DNA from 3 places in the Streptomyces anatolicus genome. Region 2 is predicted to be linked to each of the others. Evidence: riboswitches for the same ligand, from Rfam matches in the RefSeq annotation. Region 2 holds a riboswitch; each other region holds the start of a gene.
What was found. Region 2 has a riboswitch for cyclic di-AMP ahead of GKQ77_RS07005 (M23 family metallopeptidase). Riboswitches for the same ligand answer to the same signal wherever they lie in the genome.
Positions count from the first base shown of each region.

Region 1 (7,581 bases), on a different contig from region 2:
ACCTCCTTGCGCTCGTAGAAGCGGACGCCGCCGACGACCTTGTAGGGCAGGCCGACGCGGATGAAGATCTCTTCGAAGACACGGGACTGCGCGTTCGTGCGGTAGAAGATCGCGACGTCGCCGGCCTTCGCGTCGCCCGCGTCCGTGAGCCGGTCGATCTCGTCGGCGACGAACTGTGCCTCGTCGTGCTCGGTGTCGGCCACGTAACCGGTGATGCGGGCGCCCGCGCCCTGGTTGGTCCAGAGGTTCTTCGGGCGGCGGCTCTCGTTCCGCTCGATGACCGCGTTCGCCGCGGTGAGGATCGTCTGCGTGGAGCGGTAGTTCTGCTCGAGGAGGATCGTCGTCGCGTCGGTGTAGTCCTCCTCGAACTGGAGGATGTTGCGGATGGTGGCGCCGCGGAAGGCGTAGATCGACTGGTCCGCGTCACCCACCACGCACAGCTCGGCCGGGTCGTCACCCTCGCCTCCGGAGGGGCCGACCAGCTCGCGCACCAGGGCGTACTGGGCGTGGTTCGTGTCCTGGTACTCGTCGACCATGACGTGGCGGAAGCGGCGGCGGTAGTGCTCGGCGACGTCCGGGAAGGCGCGCAGGAGGTGGACCGTCGTCATGATCAGGTCGTCGAAGTCCATCGCGTTCGCCTCGCGCAGACGCGACTGGTACATGGCGTAGGCCTGGGCGAGGGTCTTCTCGAAGCCGTCGGCGGCCTGGACCGCGAAGTCCTCCTCGTCGATCAGCTCGTTCTTCAGGTTCGAGATCTTGGCGCTGAAGGACTTCGGCGGGAACTTCTTGGGGTCGAGGTCGAGATCACGGCAGACCAGGGCCATCAGACGCTTGGAGTCCGCGGCGTCGTAGATCGAGAAGGAGGACGTGAAGCCCAGCTTCTTGTACTCGCGACGCAGGATGCGGACGCAGGCGCTGTGGAAGGTCGACACCCACATCGCGTTGGCCCGGGGGCCGACGAGGTGCTCGACGCGCTCCTTCATCTCGCCCGCGGCCTTGTTCGTGAAGGTGATCGCGAGGATCTGGCCGGGGTGCACACCGCGCTCGGCGAGGAGGTACGCGATGCGGTGGGTCAGGACGCGCGTCTTGCCGGAACCGGCGCCCGCGACGATGAGCAGCGGGGAGCCCGCGTGCACGACGGCCGCGCGCTGGTTCTCGTTCAGCCCCTCCAGGAGCGTCGCCGGGTCGATGACCGGGCGCGGGGCTCCGTCGCGGTAGTGCGTATCCCGGCCCATGGGCACGTCGAACTTCCCGCTGAACAAGTCGTCCGGAACCGGTTCCGGAGCGCTGTCCTCGGGCGGCGGCGGGGGCTCTTCGTCCGCGGCCCGGGAAGGCTGCAGGTCCGCCAGGAAGCTGTCATCAAAGAGGCTGCTCATCGCCTCCCGAGTCTAGGCGGCCCCACTGACAACCCGCCCCGGGTTCCGGTCACCGGACTCCACTTACGCCCCGCCCGCGGCCGGTCACGCTCCGCCACGCCACTGCGGGCCCGCCTCCCGGCCCTCGTAAAGTCACGGAAATGTATCGGGCATATCGAACATCAACCTTCACACGTGCCACACAAGTTGGCTAGCGTGCTGCGCGGGCCGCTCGTCCCCCACCGGCGAACCCCGCCGGGAACGGGTGGCCTCCGCCGAGTCCGACATGTTCGGAGCCGGGGACCCGCCGAGAACTTGGGGTGAATCGGTCCCGTACTTCGTACGGGACTGTAGGGCAACCTTCCGGACCACCCGCCCGAACCCGACAGCTAACCCGGTAGGCGGTCTACGGAAGGAGTCGCCTCCCTTGGCGTCGCACCGCAAACCGCGGGCCCGGTCAGCCGGCGTACGCACCACCCCGGCCGTCGGCATCACCACGGCGGCCCTCACGTCCGTGGCGCTCTTGTCGCAGAGCGCGCAGGCAGCACCCTCCTCGCCGGCGAAGCCCAGCCTCGAAGAGGTGCGCAAGAAGGTCGACGACCTCTACCACCAGGCGGGCGTGGCTACCCAGAGGTACAACTCGGCCAAGGAGAAGACCGAGAAGCAGCGCAAGAGGGTGGGCCGTCTCCTCGACGACGTGGCCAGGCGCGCGGACAGGCTGAACGAGGCGCGCCAGCAGCTCGGCTCCTTCGCCGCCGCCCAGTACCGCACGGGCGGCGCGTCCCAGACGGCCACGATGATGCTCGCCGACGACCCGCAGGGCTACTTCGACCAGCACCACCTGGCGGACCGGCTCACCTCGCGGCAGAAGAAGGCCGTCGACGACTACCAGGCGGAGCAGGCATCGGCGACGAAGCAGCGTACGAAGGCGGCGAAGAGCCTCAAGACGCTCAGCGAGTCCCGGGACGACCTCAGGACGAGCAAGCGGGCCGTACAGAAGAAGCTGGGCGAGGCGCGCGGGCTGCTGTCGGAGCTGACCGCCGAGGAGAAGGCGCGGCTCGCCGTGATCGAGCGGGAGAAGAAGCGGGAGGCGAAGCGCAAGGCCGAGGAGCTGGCCCGCAAGCAGGCCGCGGAGGCGGAGCGCAAGCGCGAGGCGGAAGAGGCGGCGCAGAAGGAGAAAGAGCAGGGGCAAGCGCAGGGGCAAGGGGACGAGGGCCAGGGCCAAAGGCAGGACCAGGGCGGGGGCTCCGGCTCAGGCACCGGTACAGGTACCGGCACGGGCACCGGCACCGGCAGCACGGACGGCGGCTACGCCACCAAGGCCGCGAAGGTGACCCGCTTCGCCGAGGCCCAGATCGGCAAGCCGTACGTCTGGGGCGCCACGGGACCCGACTCGTACGACTGCTCAGGGCTCACCCAGGACGCCTGGAAGGCCGCCGGCATCTCGCTGCCGCGCACCACATGGGACCAGGTGAAGGCCGGCACGACCGTGAAGACCGCCGACGCCGAACCCGGTGACCTGGTCTTCTTCTACGACGACATCAGCCACGTAGGGATCTACATCGGCGACGGCAAGATGATCCATGCCCCGAAGCCGGGCACGAACGTACGTGTCGAGTCGATCTACTACATGCCGATCCACAGCGTGGTACGCCCGGCCTGACCACAAAAGCGCCCTCTACGCGCGTGGCCCACGCTCTTCCGGGAGTGTGGGCCACGCGCGTAGAGGGCGCTCAGGGGCGTTCGTACGCGGGGGCCATCAGGTCCACAGGACGGCGATGAAGATGTTCGCCGTGGTCAGCAGCCCCACCGCTCCGAACATGCCCTTGTCGACCTTCTCCTCGTCCCGCTTCACATAGACCAGCGCGAGGATCACGATCAGCACGGCCATCTTGATGCCGATCTTGAGGTTGTTGACCGTGTTGTCGTCCGCCTGGTTGAGGCCCACCAGGGCCACACCGGTGACGAGCATGATCAACGCGCCGTGCAGCATCGCGGGGCTGAAGCGGGCGGTGCCCTGGCCCATCTGCTTCATCTGGGTCAGGAAGCCGCCCAGGAGCGAAGCGATGCCGATGATGTGCAGGCCGACGAAGAGATGGATGAGTACGTCCATGAGGCCGGAGCCTAGCCGGGCCCCCACCGCTCCCTGTAGGCGGCCCTATACCACTCCGCTACGGGCGGGGTGGGCACAAACGACGCATTGGTCACAGTTGCGAGCGAGGAGTGCACCGACCCGCCCTCGGTACGGACAGATGCGGTCGCTGTTCCGCCCACTTATGCCGATTACGCGCAATCCGGCGCCGGGCCGTGACCGCCAGGTTTAGCGTCCTCCACCAGGTGACCGGCTCCCCACCGCCGCCCGCCGAGGGCGGCAGTCGGCCACCACCGCCGAGAAATCCGGCGGCGGCGCGCTCCCCCTGTGCGGGCCGCCGCCGGACAGGTAAGGAGCCCTCCTCGTGGCAGCGCACCGCAAGCCCAGACAGCGCTCGCTCACCGGCCACACGGCCCGCACCGCCGCCACCCTCGCCCTCGCGGGAGCCGCCTCGGCGACCGCCCTCGAAGGCTCGGGGCACGCGGACCCCCGGCCCAGCCCCGCCGAGGTGAGATCGAAGGTCGACGCGCTCTACCGGGAGGCGGAGGTCGCCACCGAGAAGTACAACGGCGCGAAGGAGAAGGCCCAAAAGGCCCAGAAATCGCTCAACGGGCTGCGTGACGAGGCAGCCCGCAAGACGGAGAAGCTCGACTCCGCCCGCGACACTCTCGGTTCCTACGCGGCCGCCCAGTACCGCGCGGGCGGCATCGATCCTTCCGTCCAGCTCGCGCTCTCCTCGGACCCCGAACAGTTCCTGGACCGTGCCTCGCTCGCCGACCGGGCGGGCAGCCGCCAGGCCGCGGCCGTCGGCGGCGTACGCAAGCAACTTCAGGAGATCGACCAGCTGCGCACGGAGGCCGATGACCGCCTCTCCGCCCTCCGCTCACGCCAGGCCGAACTGAGGAAGCACAAAACGACCGTCCTCACCAAGCTCGGCGAGGCCAAGCGGCTGCTGGCCCAGCTCACCGAGGAACAGCGCGCGCAGTTCGCGGGCGCCCACGGCCGCGCCGCCCGCTCGGACGCCCGCTCGGACACCCGCGCCCCTCGGCCTGGCGCCCACGAGCCTGACGCCCGCACCCTTCAGCGTGGCGCCGCCGCCAAGGCCCCCAACGCCCGTGCCGCGGCCGCCGTTTCCTACGCGTACAGAGCCATCGGCAGCCCCTACGTCTGGGGCGCCACAGGTCCGAACGCCTTCGACTGCTCGGGGCTGACGCAGGCCGCCTACCGCTCGGCGGGCGTCTCCCTGCCCCGCACCACCTACGCCCAGATCGCCGCGGGCCAACGAGTGCCGCGCTCGGCGCTGCGCCCCGGTGACCTGGTCTTCTTCTACTCGGGCATCAGTCACGTCGGCATCTACGTCGGGAACGGCCAGATGATCCACGCCCCCAATCCCAGCGCCCCGGTGCGGCTCGCGCCGATCGACCAGATGCCGTTCGCGGGCGCCACGCGGGTGGCGTGACCGGGCCCAGCGCCCCCAAGCAGGGCGCCCCACCGCGCCCACCGACCCCACCACCGACCGCCGTTCTGGCGCCCCCCTGGGCCGAAGTACTGTCGGGTTCATGCTCAGCCGTACGTTGCCACCGCCTCCCCCTCCCGTGCATCTGCGCACCTGGCCGGACCGGCAGACGATGCTCACCGACCGCGGCCTGGCCCTGCACGAACTGCGCAGGCGCCACCTCGGCGTACACCGGCTGCTCCTGCTGTGGCTGTGCGGGTTCGGCGCCGTCATCGGCTGGGCACTGCTGGTACGGCCGCTCAAGTACATCGAGGACGAGGACGCCACGGGGATCATCCTCGGCCCGGTCCTCGCGACCCTCGGCCTCGCGGCGCTGGGCCCCGCGGTGGTCGGCGTCGTCCTCGGCATCCGCCGCGACCGACGCATACGAGAACTCACCGACGCCTGGCTCGCATTGGACCACCACCCGGTGTCCGACGCCCGCCTGCGCTCCCCCGGCCTCAGCCTCCTGTGGCTCCTGTCCTCCCTCGCCGTGTGCGCGCTCGGCCTGTGGGCGTCCTTCGCCGCGCCCGCGTACGCCGAGCCGGGCCGCGACACCTACGCCGACGTCGTCCTCGGCATGGGCGCCGGCCTGATCCTGTGGCTGACGGGCCTCGTGGGAGCCACGAAGGCCGCCGGCCACTACCGCTGGGCGCTCCGGATGCGAGCCCCGGCACCGGCCCCCAGCGGCACCGCCCGCTAGGGCTCGGAACGTACCGCTGGGGCTCCGGGCGGCCCGCGAGGGCTCGGAGGGGACCGCGAGGGCTCGGGGACCGCTGGGGCTCGGGGACCGCTGGGGCTCAGACCAGCCGTCGCGCCGTCGCCCACCGCGTCAGCTCGTGGCGGTTGGAGAGCTGAAGCTTCCGCAGGACCGCCGAGACGTGCGACTCGACCGTCTTCACGGAGATGTAGAGCTGCTTGGCGATCTCCTTGTACGCGTACCCCCGGGCGATGAGCCGCAGCACCTCTCTCTCGCGCTGTGTGAGACGGTCCAGGTCCTCGTCGACCGGGGGCGCGTCGGTGGAGGCGAAGGCATCCAGGACGAAGCCGGCCAGGCGCGGCGAGAACACCGCGTCGCCGTCCTGCACACGGAAGATGGAGTCCACCAGATCGGTGCCGGTGATGGTCTTGGTGACATAGCCGCGGGCGCCGCCGCGGATGACACCGATGACATCCTCGGCCGCGTCGGAGACCGAGAGCGCGAGGAAACGCACCGGGTTCTCCGCGTCGGCCATCAACGGCGAGCAGCGGCGCAGCACTTCCACACCGCCGCCTCCGGGAAGGTGCACGTCCAGGAGCACGACCTCGGGGCGCGCGGCCGTGATCACCGTGACCGCCTGGTCGACGTCGGCGGCCTCACCGACCACCTCGACGCCGGTGATGTCGGTCCGGCCGATCTCCGCCTGCACCCCGGTACGGAACATCCGGTGGTCGTCGACAAGGACGACCCGCACACGACGCCCGCCCGCACCGCCCTCGTCCGACCCCGTCGGTTCCGCGGGTCCGCCTGCCTCGGTCGCGTCGCTCATGTCGTCGCCGTCCTTTCCATAACCAGCTCGACTTCCGTGCCGCCGCCGGGCACCGCGCGCAACCGCGCCGTGCCGCCATTGCGCTGCATGCGGCCGATGATCGATTCTCGTACGCCCATGCGGTCGTCGGGCACGGAGTCCAGGTCGAAGCCGGGCCCGCGATCCCGGACGGACACGAAGACCTTCTCCTCCTCGACTTCGGCGAAGACCTGCACCGCGCCGCCCTCGCCACCGTACTTGGCGGCGTTCACCATGGCTTCCCTCGCGGCCTGCATCTGCGCGGTCAGCCGGTCGTCGAGCGGGCAGTCGCCGACCACGACGACCTCGATCGGGACGCCGTGCTTGTCCTCGACCTCCGCCGCGCTCCGGCGGACCGCCTCGGCGAGGGTGTCGGGCTCCTCGTCCTCGTCCTTGCCGGTGCCCTCGGGTCTGTAGAGCCAGACCCGCAGATCGCGCTCCTGGGCGCGGGCGAGGCGGCGCACCTCGCTCGGCTTCTCCGCGTTGCGCTGGATCAACGTCAGGGTGTGCAGCACGGAGTCGTGCACATGGGCGGCGACCTCGGCTCTCTCCTGGGCGCGGATGCGCATCAGCCGCTCCTCGGAGAGGTCCTGCGTCATACGGACGAGGTAGGGGCCGGCGAGGAGCGCGATACCGACGAGCACGGCCAGCGCGGCCTGCAACACGGCACCCAGGTGCGCCGCGGAGCCCTGGAGCACGAATATGCCGGTGACGCCGGCGCCGACCAGGAGCACCCCGGCCGCCGAACGGGCGAGCGTCAGGGTGCGCCGACGGCGGCCGACAGCCATCCAGCGGGCCCGGCGGGCATTGTCGGCCTGGCGCCAGACCAGCGCGACACCGGCGGCGACGAGCAGCGTCGGCACGACGTAGGCCTTGGTCGAGCCGTCCAGGTTCACATTGCCGACGAAGACCATCGAGACGACGACCATCGCGAGGAGCGCGACGATCTGGCCCTTGTCCGGCTTGCGGGCCACGAGTCTGCGGCGGCCGTCCGGCGCGGTGTCGGTCATGACGGCCGCGGGCGGCCGCTGGGCCTCGACGCCGCCGATACCGAGCGGGACGAAGAACCAGAACGCCCCGTACAGCAAGGCG
Region 1 is NZ_WMBF01000029.1:16,926-24,506, reverse strand. Features, by position in the region: gene pcrA (DNA helicase PcrA) at 1-1,376, opposite strand, end outside; cyclic di-AMP (ydaO/yuaA leader) riboswitch at 1,619-1,774, shown strand; gene GKQ77_RS05585 (C40 family peptidase) at 1,783-3,018, shown strand; gene GKQ77_RS05580 (hypothetical protein) at 3,115-3,468, opposite strand; gene GKQ77_RS05575 (C40 family peptidase) at 3,812-4,906, shown strand; gene GKQ77_RS05570 (hypothetical protein) at 5,007-5,645, shown strand; gene GKQ77_RS05565 (LuxR C-terminal-related transcriptional regulator) at 5,743-6,471, opposite strand; gene GKQ77_RS05560 (ATP-binding protein) at 6,468-7,581, opposite strand, start outside.
Region 1: linked by a shared signal. The riboswitch ahead of GKQ77_RS05585 (C40 family peptidase) and the one ahead of GKQ77_RS07005 (M23 family metallopeptidase) in region 2 are both predicted to bind cyclic di-AMP.

Region 2 (7,581 bases):
CAGGGCGATGTCGGTGTCCGGGTCCTCGTACCAGTACTGAAGGACGTCGTTGCCGGACACGTCGGCGCGGTTCCCGGAGCCGACGAACGTGGACAGGCCGGCGCCCCTGCGGTGCAGCCCGGAGAGCAGCGCGATGCCGATGGCGCCGGACTGGGTGAACAGACCGATGCGCCCGCGCGCGGGAGGCTCGGGAGCGAGCGAGGCGTTGAGCCGCGCCTGGGGCGAGGTGTTGATGACCCCGAAGGCGTTCGGGCCGATGATGCGCATTCCGTACGACCGCGCCTGGCGGACCAGTTCGCGCTGGCGTTCCCGCCCGGCGGCGCCACTCTCGCCGTACCCGGCGGAGAGCACCACGAGGCCCTGCACCCCGCGCTCGCCGCACTCCGCGACGACCTGGGGCACCCGGTCGGCGGGCACGGCGATCACGGCGAGGTCCACGGGCTCCTCGATGGCCCCTACGGAGCGGTGCGCCGGCAGCCCGTCGATCTCGGTGCCTTCGTCGAAGGCGCTGTTCACCGCGGACAGGCGTCCGGTGAACCCGGCCTCCTTGAGGTTGCGCAGCACGCTGCGCCCCACGCCTCCGGGGGTGCGGCCGACGCCGATCACCGCGACCGAGCCCGGCGTCAGCAACCGCTGCACCGACCGGCCCTCGGCGCGCTGCTCACGGGCCCGCTGCACGGCGAGCGAGCGGTCGGTCGGCTCCAGGTCGAACTCCAGGCGTACGACGCCGTCCTCGAAGCTGCGCTTCTGCTGGTAGCCCGCGTCGGTGAACACCTTGATCATCTTGGTGTTGGCGGGCAGCACCTCGGCCACGAACCGCCGGATGCCGCGCTCCCTGGCGACCGCCGCGATGTGCTCCAGGAGCGTGGAGGCCACGCCGCGGCCCTGGTGGGCGTCCTGCACGAGGAAGGCGACCTCGGCCTCGTCGGCGGGCGCGCTGGCCGCCATGCCGCGCTCGTCGATGCGGTCGTAGCGGACGGTGGCGATGAACTCACCGCCCACCGTGGCCGCGAGCCCCACCCGGTCCACCTGGTCGTGGTGCGTGAAGCGGTGCACGTCCTTGGCGGACAAGCGGGGGTAGGGGGCGAAGAAGCGGTAGTACTTCGACTCGTCCGAGACCTGCTCGTAGAAGCTGACCAGGCGCTCCGCGTCCTCGGCCGTGATGGGCCTGATCCGGGCGGTGCCTCCGTCACGCAGCACCACATCGGCTTCCCAGTGCGAGGGATAGTCGTGCCGATCCTGCTGATCCGACGGGGTCTGCATGGGGCCAGGGTACGGGTCGCGGGGCCGCCTGGACCGGGGCAGTCTGGGAGAGGCCGTCCGGCCCGGCAGAGCACTCACGACGGCATGAGACACTGGTCTAGACAAGTGTGAGACACCTGGAAGGGCAGCAACACATGGCTGAGCGCCGCGTCAACGTCGGCTGGGCCGAGGGCCTTCACGCCCGACCCGCCTCCATCTTCGTCCGCGCGGCCACGGCCGCCGGCGTCCCCGTGACGATCGCCAAGGCCGACGGCAACCCGGTCAACGCCGCCTCGATGCTCGCGGTGCTCGGCCTGGGCGCCCAGGGTGGCGAGGAGATCGTGCTCGCCTCCGACGCCGAGGGTGCGGACGCCGCGCTCGACCGTCTGGCGAAGCTGGTCGCGGAGGGCCTTGAGGAGCTTCCGGAGACGGTCTGAACCGCGCAGTTCCCTTCGAAGGGCCCACCCCGGAACACGGGGTGGGCCCTTCGATTTATCCAGGGGCCCTTCGCTTTATCCGGCAGTCAACTGCCCGTGAAAAGCACAGTGAGCGGATTTGGGCAGCGTGAATTCGCGCAGCACGAATGAGCGCATTACGAATGAGCGCCCTGAATTCCCCGCAGTGGATATGACAGATACTGCTCCGCATCCATCACGGCCTCTCTGCATACGTCTTGTATACGGCGCCCGCGTTAACTCGGCAGGCCCACCGTGTTTACGGGGTGTTGCGAGCCCCTCACGCGGCCGCTCCGCGGTGAATGGCGCAATCGGTGCGCGGATGTCGCCCGGTCCGCGTGGCCCGCGGTGAGCGCCCTGGCCCGTTCGGCGTCCCCGCGGGCCACCGCGTCGACGATCGCCGCGTGCTCGGACCAGGACTCGGCCGGCGCGGCCGGAAGCTCGACGGCGTACATCCAGGCGATCTTGTGCCGGAGCTGGGTGAGGAGCGTGATGAGGCCGGGGCTGCCGGAGGCCTGCACGAGCGTCTCGTGGAACCAGCCGCCCAGGGAGCGCAGATCCTCCCCCTGCCCCTTCCTCGACCGCTGCTGGCCCAGCCGGACCAGGCCGCGCAGGACCTTCAGGTGCGCGTCGGTGCGGCGCTGGGCGGCGCGGGCCGCCGCGAGGGGTTCGAGCAGGGTGCGCAGCTCCAGGAGGTCGGCGGCCTCCTGCTCCGTGGGCTCGGCGACGCAGGCGCCCGCGTGCCGGCGCGTGACGACGAAGCCCTCGGCCTCCAGGGTGCGCAGGGCCTCGCGCACGGGTACACGGGAGACTCCGTACCGGCGCGCGAGCACTTCCTCGGTGAGCCGGCCGCCCCTTTCGTGGACACCGGAGACAATGTCGTCCCGGATGGCCGTGCATACCGAGTGGGAATGCGCATGACCGGACCTCCGCCTTAATCCCCGCGAAACGCGGTCGACCGACGCTGTTACAGAGTCTTTGACGCTCTTTCAGTGACTCTATTGCAGCGCGTCGGGATTTCCGATGGGGGGTCGGAATTCATGGATATCTTTTGGCCAACGACAAGCGGGCCGGAAAACGACGACGCCCTCGACGCGGACGACGAAGGCCCCCGGCTCGGGAGAGCCGGGGGCCTTCGGTGGCGTACTGGGGGCGGTCAGACGTTGACGCCGTGCGCGCGGAGGTACGCGACGGGGTCGATGTCCGAGCCGTAGTCCGGGCCGGTGCGGGCCTCGAAGTGGAGGTGCGGGCCACTGGAGTTGCCGGTGGAGCCCGAGAGGCCTATCTGCTGGCCCGGGGTGACCGTCTGGCCGACGGTGACGCTGAGGGACGACATGTGGCCGTACTGGGTGTATGTACCATCGTTCATCTTGATCACGACGTTGTTGCCGTAGGCACCGCCCCAGCCCGCCTCGACGACGGTGCCGGCGCCGACGGCCTGCACCTTGGTGCCGGAACCGGCATGGAAGTCGACGCCGGTGTGGCTGCCGGAGGACCACATGGCGCCGCCGGTCTGGTAGCCCGTGGAGACGTACGAGCCGGAGATCGGGGAGACGTAGGTGTTCAGGCGCTTGCGCTCGGCCTCGCGGGCGGCGCGCTCCTTGGCCTCGCGCTCCTTCTTGGCCTTCGCCTTCGCCTCGGCCTCGGCCTTGCGCTTGTCCTCGGCGGCCCTCTTCTTGGCGGCCGCCTCGGCCAGCTTGGCGGCGGCGGCGTCGTCGGCGGCCTGCCGCTGGGCGGCGGCCTGCGCGTCGATGCTGTCGGCGAGCGAGTCGCCGACGGAGATCGCCTGGGTGAGTCCGGTGTGCTCAAGGGCGGCGTCGTCGGCGGCGGCGAGCGCGGGAGCGGCCAGGCCTCCGATGACACCGGTGGTGGTGAGCGCGGCGACGCCCGCGACGCTCGCGGTGGTGCGGGTGAGGCGGCTGGGACGACGGTGCTTCCCGGTGGCACGGGTGAACGCCATGAAGCGGCTGATCCTTTCCTTCCTTCTCGCCTACCGGGTTAGCTGACGGGTTCGGAGCAGGAAGGTCTCCTACGAGCCCCTCACCTGACGGCAAGGTGCCCGATTCACCCCAGGGGACATGTGGGTCCCCGGCTCCCCTGGCTCGCGCCGTACGGGGACTCGGCGATGACTGTCCGGTGCCGCGGATGCGACGTAGTGCGTGACGGACAGCCGAATCGAAGCTAAACGCGCCGTCTTTCAATCGACAAACAGAACGCCGCTTTTGTAGCGCACGCCACACGGCAGACAGGCAACCTCCATACGAATTCGGACATATGAGGCCCCGGCCACCGAATCGGTCGCCGGGGCCTCATGCCGGGATCCCCTGTCAGGAACTCTCCTGCGGCTCAGCCGCTGACCACGCTCACCTCGCCGATGTCGAGCGCCCTGACGGGCCCCTCGATCCGCGCGGCGTCCCCGACGAGGATCGTCACCAGGTGGTCCTCCGGGAAGGCGCTCACGACGGCCGCGGTGGCCTCCACGGTGCCGGTCGCCGCCAACTGCCGGTACAGCTGCGCCTGGAAGTCGTCCGGGAGGTTCTGCTCGACCTGGTCGGCGAGCGTGGCCGCCACGGAGGCGGCCATCTCGAACTTGAGCGGGGCCACGCCCACCAGGTTCTGCACCGCCACATCGCGCTCGGCGTCCGTCAGGCCCTCCGCGGCGAGCGTGCGCAGGACCTTCCACAGGTCGTCGAGGGCGGGGCCCGTCGACTCCGTGTCGACCGATCCGCTGATGGCGAGCATCGCGGCACCGGTGCCGTCCGGGGCCGAGCGCAGGACCTGGCTGAACGCCCGTACGCCGTAGGTGTAGCCCTTCTCCTCGCGCAGGACGCGGTCCAGGCGGGAGGTGAGGGTGCCGCCCAGGCAGTACGTGCCGAGGACCTGGGCGGGCCAGATCCGGTCGTGCCGGTCCGGGCCGATGCGGCCGATCAGGAGCTGCGTCTGCACGGCTCCGGGGCGGTCCACGATGACGACGCGGCCCGTGTCGTCGGCGGTGATCGCGGGCATCGGACGGGCGTCGGCCGTGTCGCCGGTCCAGGTGCCGACCGTGTCCGCGAGGATGGCGTCGAGGTCGGTGCCCGTGAGGTCGCCGACGACCACCAGGGTGGCCGTGGCGGGGCGGACATGCCTGTCGTAGAAGGCCCGTACCGCCGCCGAGTCGATCGCCGAGACCGTCTCCTCGGTGCCCTGGCGCGGGCGCGACATGCGCGCGCTGGCCGGGAACAGCTGCTTGGAGAGCTCCTTGGCGGCACGGCGCGCGGGGTTGGCGGCCTCGTGCGGGATCTCGTCCAGGCGGTTGCGTACGAGGCGTTCGATCTCGGTGTCCGCGAAGGCGGGGGCGCGCAGGGCGTCGGAGAGCAGGCCGAGCGCCTTCGGGAGGCGGGAGACCGGGACTTCGAGGGAGACCCGGACGCCGGGGTGGTCGGCGTGCGCGTCCATCGTGGCGCCGCAGCGGTCGAGCTCGGCGGCGAACTCCTCCGCGGAGTGCTTGTCCGTGCCTTCGTTGAAGGCCCTCGCCATGATGGTGGCGACGCCGTCGAGGCCGTCCGGCTCGGCGTCCAGCGGCGCCTCCAGATGGACCTCCACCGCGACGACCTGCTGGCCGGGGCGGTCGCAGCGCAGCACCGTGAGGCCGTTGGGCAGGGTGCCGCGCTCGGGGGCGGGGAAGGCCCACGGCTTGGCCGGGCCGGCCTCGGGCTGCGGGTGGAACTGCATCGTCGCGGCCTCGCTCACTTCGCCGCCTCCTCTTCCTCGTCGGTCGCACCGGCGACGGACTCTTCGACTTCGTCGACGGCGGCCGTCACGGGCTCGTAGACGAGCACCGCGCGGTTGTCCGGGCGCAGGCGGGCCTTGGCGACCTCCTGGACCTCCTCGGCGGTGACGTCCAGGACGCGCTGGACGGCGGTCAGGGCGAGCTGCGGGTCGCCGAACAGGACCGCGTACCGGCACAGTTCGTCCGCGCGGCCCGCGACCGTGCCGAGCCGGTCGAGCCACTCGCGCTCCAGCTGCGCCTGGGCGCGCTCCATCTCCTCCGGAGTGGGGCCCTCGGCGGCGAAGCGGGCGAGTTCCTCGTCGACGGCGGCCTCGATGACCGGGACCTCCACGTCGCCGGAGGTCTTGACGTCCAGCCAGCCGAGCGAGGGTGCCCCGGCCAGACGCAGCAGACCGAAACCGGCGGCCACGGCGGTGCGGTCGCGGCGCACGAGCCGGTTGTAGAGCCGGGAGGAGTCGCCGCTGCCGAGAACGGTCAGCGCCAGGTCGGCCGCGTCGCACGCGCGCGTGCCGTCCTCGGGGAGGCGGTAGGCGGCCATCAGGGCGCGGGCCGGGACCTCCTCCTCGACGACCTCGCGCAGCTCCTTGCCGATGCGCTCCGGGAGGGAGCCGTCCCGCGGGGGCTGCTTGCCGTCGTGGGAGGGGATCGACCCGAAGTACTTCTCGACCCAGGCGAGCGTCTGCTCCGGGTCGATGTCGCCGACGACCGAAAGGACCGCGTTGTTGGGCGCGTAGTACGTGCGGAAGAACGCGCGGGCGTCCTCCAGGGTGGCCGCGTCCAGGTCGGCCATGGAGCCGATCGGCGTGTGGTGGTAGGGGTGGCCCTCCGGGTAGGAGAGGGCGGTCAGCTTCTCGAAGGCGGTGCCGTACGGAACGTTGTCGTAACGCTGGCGGCGTTCGTTCTTGACGACATCGCGCTGGTTTTCCATGGACTCCTCGTCGAGCGCGGAGAGCAGTGAGCCCATCCGGTCGGCCTCGAGCCACAGGGCCAGCTCCAGCTGGTGGGCGGGCATCGTCTCGAAGTAGTTGGTGCGCTCGAAGCTCGTCGTGCCGTTGAGCGAGCCGCCCGCTCCCTGGACGAGTTCGAAGTGGCCGTTGCCGGGCACCTGCTTCGAGCCCTGGAACATCAGGTGCTCAAAAAGGTGAGCGAGGCCGGTTCGCCCCTTGACCTCGTGGCGGGAGCCGACGTCGTACCAGAGGCAGACCGCGGCGACCGGGGTCAGGTGGTCCTCGGAGAGCACCACGCGCAGGCCATTGGCCAGCCGGTGCTCGGTCGCTGTCAGGCCGCCGGAACCGGCCTCGGCTGTGGCCGTGTGACCCATGGGCATGTACGTCCCTTCGATCGCTGGATCATCGTGATCATCGCTGGATCAGAACAATTGCTGCCAGTCCTGCCACTGTATGCAAGCGTGCGGACACCTGACGAAGTTCCCGGTGCGCCCTCGGCGTAGTCGGGAGTGACGCGGATGCGGGAGACGGATCGCGGTCGGGGATGACGCGACTGCCGCACGGGTCATGGCCGGGGTTGACGCGGCTGTCGCACGGGTCGTGGTCGGCGTTGTCAGTGGGACAGTCCACAATGGTCGGCGTCAGATCCCGCACTTGTTGGTGAAGGAGCCGCAGCAGCGATGGCCCGCCGCAGCACGAAGACCCCGCCGCCCGACGACTCGTTCGAGGAGAAGATCCTCGACATCGACGTCGTCGACGAGATGCAGGGCTCCTTCCTCGAGTACGCGTATTCGGTCATCTACTCCAGGGCCCTGCCGGACGCCCGCGACGGCATGAAGCCGGTGCACCGCAGGATCGTCTACCAGATGAACGAGATGGGCCTGCGCCCCGACCGCGGCTATGTGAAGTGCGCCCGCGTCGTCGGCGAGGTCATGGGTAAGTTGCACCCCCACGGCGACGCGTCGATCTACGACGCGCTGGTGCGCATGGCCCAGCCCTTCTCGATGCGCCTCCCCCTCGTGGACGGCCACGGCAACTTCGGCTCGCTCGGCAACGACGACCCACCGGCCGCCATGCGGTACACCGAGTGCAAGATGGCCGACGCCACCTCCCTGATGACGGAGTCGATCGACGAGAACACCGTCGACTTCGAGCCGAACTACGA
Region 2 is NZ_WMBF01000042.1:642-8,222, forward strand. Features, by position in the region: partial or broken gene GKQ77_RS06990 (GNAT family N-acetyltransferase) at 1-1,263, opposite strand, end outside; gene GKQ77_RS06995 (HPr family phosphocarrier protein) at 1,398-1,679, shown strand; partial or broken gene GKQ77_RS07000 (GntR family transcriptional regulator) at 1,934-2,608, opposite strand; gene GKQ77_RS07005 (M23 family metallopeptidase) at 2,854-3,657, opposite strand; cyclic di-AMP (ydaO/yuaA leader) riboswitch at 3,670-3,832, opposite strand; gene GKQ77_RS07010 (M16 family metallopeptidase) at 4,044-5,429, opposite strand; gene GKQ77_RS07015 (M16 family metallopeptidase) at 5,426-6,796, opposite strand; gene GKQ77_RS07020 (DNA gyrase/topoisomerase IV subunit A) at 7,097-7,581, shown strand, end outside.

Region 3 (7,581 bases), on a different contig from region 2:
CCTTCGGCAGCCAGGGCGGCGCGGTGCTCGGGCCCGCCAAGGTCATCGACCATCTGGTGAACGCGGCGCGGACCTTCATCTTCGACACGGGACTCGCACCCGCTGCCGTCGGCGCCGCGCTCGCGGCCCTGCGGCTGCTGCGCCGCGAGCCCGAACGCGCCGCGCGGGCCCGTCAGGTCGCCGCCGAGCTGCATCGGCTCCTCACGGCCGAGGGGCTTTCGGCGGTACGCCCCGACGCCGCCGTCGTCTCCGTGCGCGCGCCGTCACCGGAGTCGGCCGTGCGCTGGGCGGCCGACTGCCGGGCCGCGGGCCTGGCGGTCGGCTGCTTCCGGCCGCCGTCGGTGCCGGACGGGATCTCACGGCTGCGGCTGACCGCTCGCGCGGACCTCACCGGCCCACAGATCGCCGATGCCGTACGAGTGATCAGCCGCACCGCGCCCCGATGAGAGGGCCCGGCCCCCGCGCGGGGGCCGGACTCCGCTCACCGCAGGCTGTTGACGAACGTCTCCCAGGGGCCGGGGGAGAAGAGCAGGGCGGGCCCCGCGGTGTTCTTCGAGTCGCGCACGGCCAGCAGGCCGGCCGGCGCTCCGGAGTCGAGCGTGGCAGTCTCGACACAGTTGTTCATTCCATTGCTGCGGCTGCTGCGCTGCCACCGCGCGCCCTGAAGGGTGGTGCTTGAAGGTACGTACCGAGGCATTGCGGTCATGGTGCCTCCTTACGCGCCGGCGCTCAGCCCGGCGATGAAATTCTTTGAGTCCTCGGGAGAAAGCGCCTGTTCCTGAAGGGAGTTGAAGGCCTCCGTGTACGCCTGGAGGTCTTCTCTCCGTTCGAGGTAGAGGCTACTCGTCAAGTGGTCGAGAACGACCACATCCAGATCAGCAATGTTCCGAAAAGAGAACATAACGAAAGGCCCGATGAGGCCCACATGCTCTCCGGAGGAGAACGGCAGCACCTGAAGTCGCACCTGCGGCAACAGCGTCACCTCCCTCAACCTTGCGAGCTGCCCGGCGAAGACCCCCGGCCCGCCCACCGGACGGCGCAAAACCGCCTCGTCCAGGACCGCGCTCAGGCGCAGCGGCGGGTCCGCGCGCAGCACGTCCTGCCGCGCCAGACGCACCTCGACCAGCGAGTCGACCTGCTCGTCGGAGAGCCCGCGCAGCGCGGCCCGGGTCACCGCACGCGCGTACTCGGGAGTCTGCAGCAGGCCGGGGACCACCGAGGTCTCCAGGGTGCGCACCCAGCCGGCCTGCGCCTCCAGGCTGATGTAGTCGCGGTAGGCGGCGGGCAGCAGGTCGCGGTAGGCCTTCCACCAGTGGTGACGCCCCGAACTGCCGGTCTCGTCGGTCCCGGCGAGCGCCACGAGCAGCTCGCTGAGGTGGGGGTCCCGCACCTCGTACGCGTCGAGCAGAAGGCGTACGTCGGGGGCCTTCACGCCGCTGCGGCCGGTCTCGATCCGGCTCACCTTCGACTGGTGCCAGCCCACCTTCGCGGCGGCCTGGCTGCTGGTGAGACCCGCGAGGCCGCGCAGCGCGCGCAGTTCGGCGCCGAGCCGGCGGCGGCGCACCGCGGGGCCGTGCTGCATGTCCGTCTCCTTCCGGACCGAGCCGTCAAGTCTCCCGGCGACAGAGCGGGGGACAGAGGCGACAGTAGAGGAAGTACAGTGCCCGCGCCCAAATACGGTCGGTCGTAGCAGAGTTCACCGCTTCGAGCGACAGATATATGCACATCTCGGTGGATCGCCACCCGTGACCGGCAAAGGAGTGGGACGCTGGCGTGAAGCACCAGTCCGGGGCCGTCCTCGGGTCATCCGCTACGAGTTCGGAGACCGGCCCCGGTGGGAAAGGGACAGCGTCGCCATGGCAGACCACCAGGAAGCATCCGTCACTCTGCCGAGCGATCCCGCCTCGGTCTCCGCCGCCCGGAAATACGTGGCGAACGTCCTTACGGAATGGGGCCTGCCCGGCGATGCCGAGGTGGGGGACACCATCAGACTCATCGTCTCCGAACTGGCGACGAACGCCGTGCAGCACACCCGCGGGCAGTCGCCCACCTTCACCGTGGACGTCGAGCTCAACAGGGACGAGCAGCTTCGCATCGGCGTCACCGACAGCCACCCGCGCTATCCGAAGCGGCTTCCGGCCGCCGTCCAGCAGGACAACGGCCGCGGCATGGTCATCATCCGCTGGCTGACCGCCGAGTGCGGCGGCAGGCTCTCGGTCTGCCCCACCGCAGAGGGCGGCAAGACCGTGTGGATCGCCCTGCCGTGGACGGCGCCCGTCAAGCACCGGCACCGCGACCCCGCGCACTGACCGAGCGGCGCCCCCGGCTCAGTTAGTGCTCGCGGAGCGCCCGAACGCCCCGCGCAGCAGCGCCCGGAAGGAGTCCGCGGCCGCGTTCGGCTCATCGGTGCGATGCACCACGGAGATGGTCCGGCGCAGATCGCCGGGGTCGAGGAGCCGCATCCCGACGGGCGTCGCCGCGGTGCGCGCCACCATCTCCGGTACGACGGCGACCCCGAGCCCCGCGCTGACCAGGGCGCAGACCAAGGCGTAGCCCGGCGTGCCGACCACCACGGAGGGCGTCGCCCCGGCCCGCGCGAGGGCCCGCTCCACGGCCAGCCGGGGCGGGTGGTCGGGCGCCATGCTGATCAGCGGCTGTCCGGCCAGCTCGGCCGGCGCGAGCCGGGAGGTGCCGCTGGTGAGCGCGTGCCCCGGCTGGGTCACCAGGACCAGCTCCTCCACCAGGACCGGCTCGGCCGACACGGCGGCGGGCAGCGGCACCGGTTCGGCGGGCTCGTAGGTGTGGGTGAGGGCCAGGTCGATCTCGCCCGCCGCCACGGCCGCCACGCCGGACGGCGGCTCATGGCCCGTGACGGTCAGCTCCACCTCCGGGTGAGCCCTGCGGAAGGCCGTCAGGACCGGCGGCAGCAGGTGGATGCCCGCCGTCTGGAAGGTGCCCACGCGCAGCCGGCCTCCGGAGAGCCCGGCGAGCCGCGCCAGCTCGTGCCGGGCCCGCTCCATCTCGTCGAGCACCCGGCGGGCGTGGCCCACGAGCAGCTCACCCGCGCCGGTCAGGCGGGCCCCGCGGTGGTGGCGTACGAGGAGGGCGGTGCCCGCCTCCCGTTCCAGTTTGGCCAGCTGCTGGGACAGGGCGGGCACGGTGTAGCCAAGACGCTCGGCGGCCCGGGTGATCGAACCGGCCTCGGAGACCGCGACGAGTGCGGCGAGCCGTGTGGGGTCGTACATGGAGACCGTCCTCCCTCCGGCGTGCGCCTCGGGCCGGGGACGCGGCCTGAACGTCCGCGTCAACGTCCGCCCGGATGTCTGCGTCGACGTCCGCCCAGATGTCCGCCTGAATGTCCGCCTAAACGTCTGCTTAAGGCAGACCCAGGATATTCGACATACCCGCTGAAGGCCTCCGCGCGGCAGGGTGACTCGCATGGACGCACAACTGATCGCCTTCACCGGCGTCGCCGCGGGCATGGTCGTGATGCCGGGCGCCGACTTCACCGTCGTCGTACGCAACGCCCTCGCCTCACGGCGGGCCGGGGTCGCCTGCGCGGTCGGCGTCGCCGCCGGGCTCGTCGTGCACACGGCACTGGCGGTCGCGGGGGTCGCGGCGGTCCTCACGGCCGTCCCCGCGCTCTTCAAGGCGCTGCAAGTGGCCGGTGGGGCCTATGTGCTCTACCTCGCCTTCCGCGCGCTGCTCTCCGCGGCGCGGGCGCGCACCGCGTCGGGCGAGCCTGTGGTGCGGGGCGGCGGTCTGCGCGAGGGCTTCCTCACCAACGCCCTGAACCCGAAGGCGTCGATCACGTTCCTCAGCGTGCTGCCGCAGTTCGTGCCCGACGGCAGCCCCGCGATGCCGAGGACCCTGCTGCTGGCGGCCATCGTCGTGGCGTTCGCCCTGCTGTGGTTCCCGGTGGTGGCCCTCTTGGTCGACCGCCTCGGGGGCCGGCTGCGCAGGCCGCCGGTGGCCCGCGCCATCGAAGCGGGCACCGGCGCCGCGCTCGGCGCACTGGGTGTGGTGCTCCTGCTCGAACCCCTGGTGCCCCTAGTGGCGTGACGCCGCACGGCCGCTCGGGACGCGGCCGTACGGCGGGGCGGGCAGGGTCAGCGGACCCGGCCGTACCAGACGCTCTTGGTCCAGATCTTCTCCAGGCGCACGACGGCCCCCTTCTTGGGCGAGTGCCAGATACGGCCGTTGCCCGCGTAGATACCGACGTGGTAGACGTTGCGGCCCGAGTGGAAGAAGACGAGGTCGCCGCGGGTCCGCTGGGACTTGGTGATGTGCCGGGTCTTGTTGTACTGCGCGGCGGCGGTGCGCGGCAGCTTCTTGCCCGTGCGCTTGAACGAGTACAGCGTCAGGCCCGAGCAGTCGAACCGGTTGGGCCCGGCGGCGCCGTAGCTGTACGGGGAGCCCTTCTTGGACGCCGCGATCTTGAGCGCCTTCGTCCCGTGGGTGGCTGCCTCCGCTTCCGACGTGAGCCCGGGGGCCACGAGGGTGCCGCCTACGACGGCGAGCGTGAGAGCCGATGCGGCACCCGTCCTGCTGAGCAGCGACGGAACGTGATTCAGCGCGGTCATGCGTAACCCTTCGTCAGCCGCCTGTGAAGGATGACCTGTCGGGTTCGGGCAGGCGAAGATGCCCGGCCGCGTCGTGCTCTGCGGCTTCACCCCAAGGGCGTCGTCCGGACTTTCCGGACGGGCCCGCCGTGCTTGGGTCCTCCACTCCTGCCGGTGCACCGATGTCGACCGGTCATCCGGGCGGCGGCAGGACTCGGCGTCCGCCCGGATCGCCCCGCCGCTGTGGCGGAGGCTTGTCGTCGGAAGGGATCTTGACCCGAAAACGACTCGAAAACCGAGTCGAAACGGCGTTTTGTGAGGCTACTCACGACTGACCTGTTCGGGTGGACACTGCCGAATTCGACTCGTCGGCACCTGGTCTGACGAGGTCTCCACCAGCAGCGGAACGGTTCATTCCGCCGTCTTCATACACGCTGTGCGCAACTCTCGACCGCGTGATGAAGGGCCTTTGAATACGCCAACTGGGGTAGCCCGTCTGGTCCGTTTCAAATCGGACCCGGACGTTCCGAAGTGGCGGAGGGCTCGCTCGCGGGCGTGTCGGGGGCGGAGTGCACCTCGCTCTCGCCCCGCTGGTGGATGAGGGCCGGCGCGTCCCGCAAGGCGGTCGCCCGGCCGACCAGGTCGACGACTTCGAGGTGACGGAGGCAACTCAACCTCGGCGCGCGACAATTCGGGCGGCGGCGACAGTTCGGGCGGCGTCCGTGGCGCCGCAGTCACGCCCGATGACGGGTCGCCGAGCAGCACCGGCAGGCACTGGCTGGTATGGCGTGTCCCAGCTGACGGTCATGGGTCGGTCAACGGCTGGTTAACCTCGTTGAAACTCCTCCCAACTACCCTCCCCTCCCACGCCACCAGGGGTTTTCGTAGCGAGGGCGCGCAAGATCGCGCGTATTCGCTGTGTGTTACATCTATACCCGTCGCGGTGGCCGCGGCAGCCGGACCCCGCACGGTTCGGACGAGGACTGTGAGGTGGGACGCGTGCAACTGACCCCGCACGAGCAGGAGAGACTGCTCATCCATGTGGCGGCGGACGTGGCCGAGAAGCGAAGGGCGCGGGGACTGCTGCTCAACCACCCCGAGTCGATCGCCCTCATCACCTCCCACATCCTCGAGGGCGCCAGGGACGGCCGCACGGTCGCCGAGCTGATGTCGTCGGGGCGCAGGGTCCTCACCCGCGACGACGTCATGGAGGGCATCCCCGAGATGATCCACGACGTCCAGGTCGAGGCCACCTTCCCGGACGGCACGAAACTCGTCACCGTCCACGACCCGATCGTCTGACGGGGGTCACGCGCCTCATGCATGCCGCGCCGCACGGCACGGGCCACGGCCTCGTACCCGGAGAGATCCTCTTCGCGGACGAGCCCGTCCCCTTCAACGAGGGCCGCGAGGTCACCCGCCTCCTGGTCCTCAACGCCGCCGACCGCCCCGTCCAGGTCGGCTCCCACTACCACTTCGCCGAGGCCAACCCTGGTCTGGACTTCGACCGCGGCGCCGCGCACGGAAAGCGGCTCAACATCGCCGCGGGAACAGCCGTGCGCTTCGAGCCCGGAATCCCCGTCGACGTCGAACTCGTCCCGCTGGCCGGCAAGCGCGTCGTGCCCGGCCTGCGCGGCGAGACCGGAGGTGCCCTCGATGCCTGAGCTGTCCCGCGCCGTCTACGCCGACCTGTTCGGCCCCACGACCGGCGACCGGATCCGGCTCGCCGACACCGATCTGCTCATCGAGATCGAGGAGGACCGCGCGGGCGGCCCCGGCCGGTCCGGCGACGAGTCGGTGTTCGGCGGTGGCAAGGTCATCCGCGAGTCGATGGGCCAGTCCCGCGCCACCCGCGCCGAAGGGGCCCCGGACACCGTCATCACGGGCGCGGTGATCATCGACCACTGGGGGATCGTCAAGGCCGACATCGGCATCCGGAACGGCCGCATCACCGGCATCGGCAAGTCCGGCAACCCCGACACGATGGACGGCGTCCACCCCGACCTCGTCATCGGCCCGGAGACCGAGGTCCTCGCGGGCAACGGCAAGATTCTCACCGCCGGCGGCATCGACACGCACATCCACTTCATCTCGCCGACCATCGTCGACGAGGCTCTCGCCTCCGGCGTCACCACGCTCTTCGGCGGCGGCACGGGCCCCGCCGAGGGCAGCAAGGCGACCACGATCACCCCGGGCGCCTGGCACCTGGCACGGATGTTCGCCGCCATGGAGTCGAGCCCGGTCAACATCGGCTTCCTCGGCAAGGGCAACACCGTCAACGCCGAGTCCATGCACGCCCAGCTCCGCGCCGGCGCCGTCAGCTTCAAGATCCACGAGGACTGGGGTGCCACACCCGCCGCCATCGACGCCTGCCTGAACGTCTGCGAGGAGACCGGCGCTCAACTCGCCGTCCACACCGACACGTTGAACGAGGCGGGCTTCATCGACGCCACCTTCGACGCGGTCGCGGGCCGTACCCTGCACGCCTTCCACGTCGAGGGCGCGGGCGGCGGGCACGCCCCCGACATGATCACCGCGGTCTCGCTGCCGAACATGCTGCCAAGCTCGACCAACCCCACCCGCCCGCACACCGTCAACACCGTCGAGGAACACCTCGACATGCTGATGGTCTGCCACCACCTCAACCCGGCCGTCCCCGAGGACCTGGCCTTCGCCGAGTCCCGCATCCGGCCCACCACCATCGGCGCGGAGGACATCCTCCACGACCTCGGCGCCATCTCGATCATGTCCTCCGACTCCCAGGCGATGGGGCGCGTCGGCGAGGTCATCATGCGCACCTGGCAGACCGCGCACGTGATGAAGCGGCGCCGCGGCCTCCTGCCCGGCGACACCCGCGCCGACAACCGTCGCGCACGTCGCTATGTCGCCAAGTACACGATCAACGCAGCCGTCGCGCAGGGCATCGACCACGAGCTCGGCTCGGTGGAGAGCGGGAAGCTCGCCGACCTCGTGCTGTGGGACCCGGCGTTCTTCGGCGTCAAGCCGCAGGTCGTCCTCA
Region 3 is NZ_WMBF01000171.1:4,086-11,666, forward strand. Features, by position in the region: gene GKQ77_RS17100 (8-amino-7-oxononanoate synthase) at 1-446, shown strand, start outside; gene GKQ77_RS17105 (DUF397 domain-containing protein) at 482-706, opposite strand; gene GKQ77_RS17110 (helix-turn-helix domain-containing protein) at 716-1,582, opposite strand; gene GKQ77_RS17115 (ATP-binding protein) at 1,857-2,309, shown strand; gene GKQ77_RS17120 (LysR family transcriptional regulator) at 2,328-3,245, opposite strand; gene GKQ77_RS17125 (LysE family translocator) at 3,439-4,062, shown strand; gene GKQ77_RS17130 (C40 family peptidase) at 4,110-4,583, opposite strand; cyclic di-AMP (ydaO/yuaA leader) riboswitch at 4,587-4,754, opposite strand; gene GKQ77_RS17135 (urease subunit gamma) at 5,562-5,864, shown strand; gene GKQ77_RS17140 (urease subunit beta) at 5,882-6,226, shown strand; gene GKQ77_RS17145 (urease subunit alpha) at 6,219-7,581, shown strand, end outside.
Region 3: linked by a shared signal. The riboswitch ahead of GKQ77_RS17130 (C40 family peptidase) and the one ahead of GKQ77_RS07005 (M23 family metallopeptidase) in region 2 are both predicted to bind cyclic di-AMP.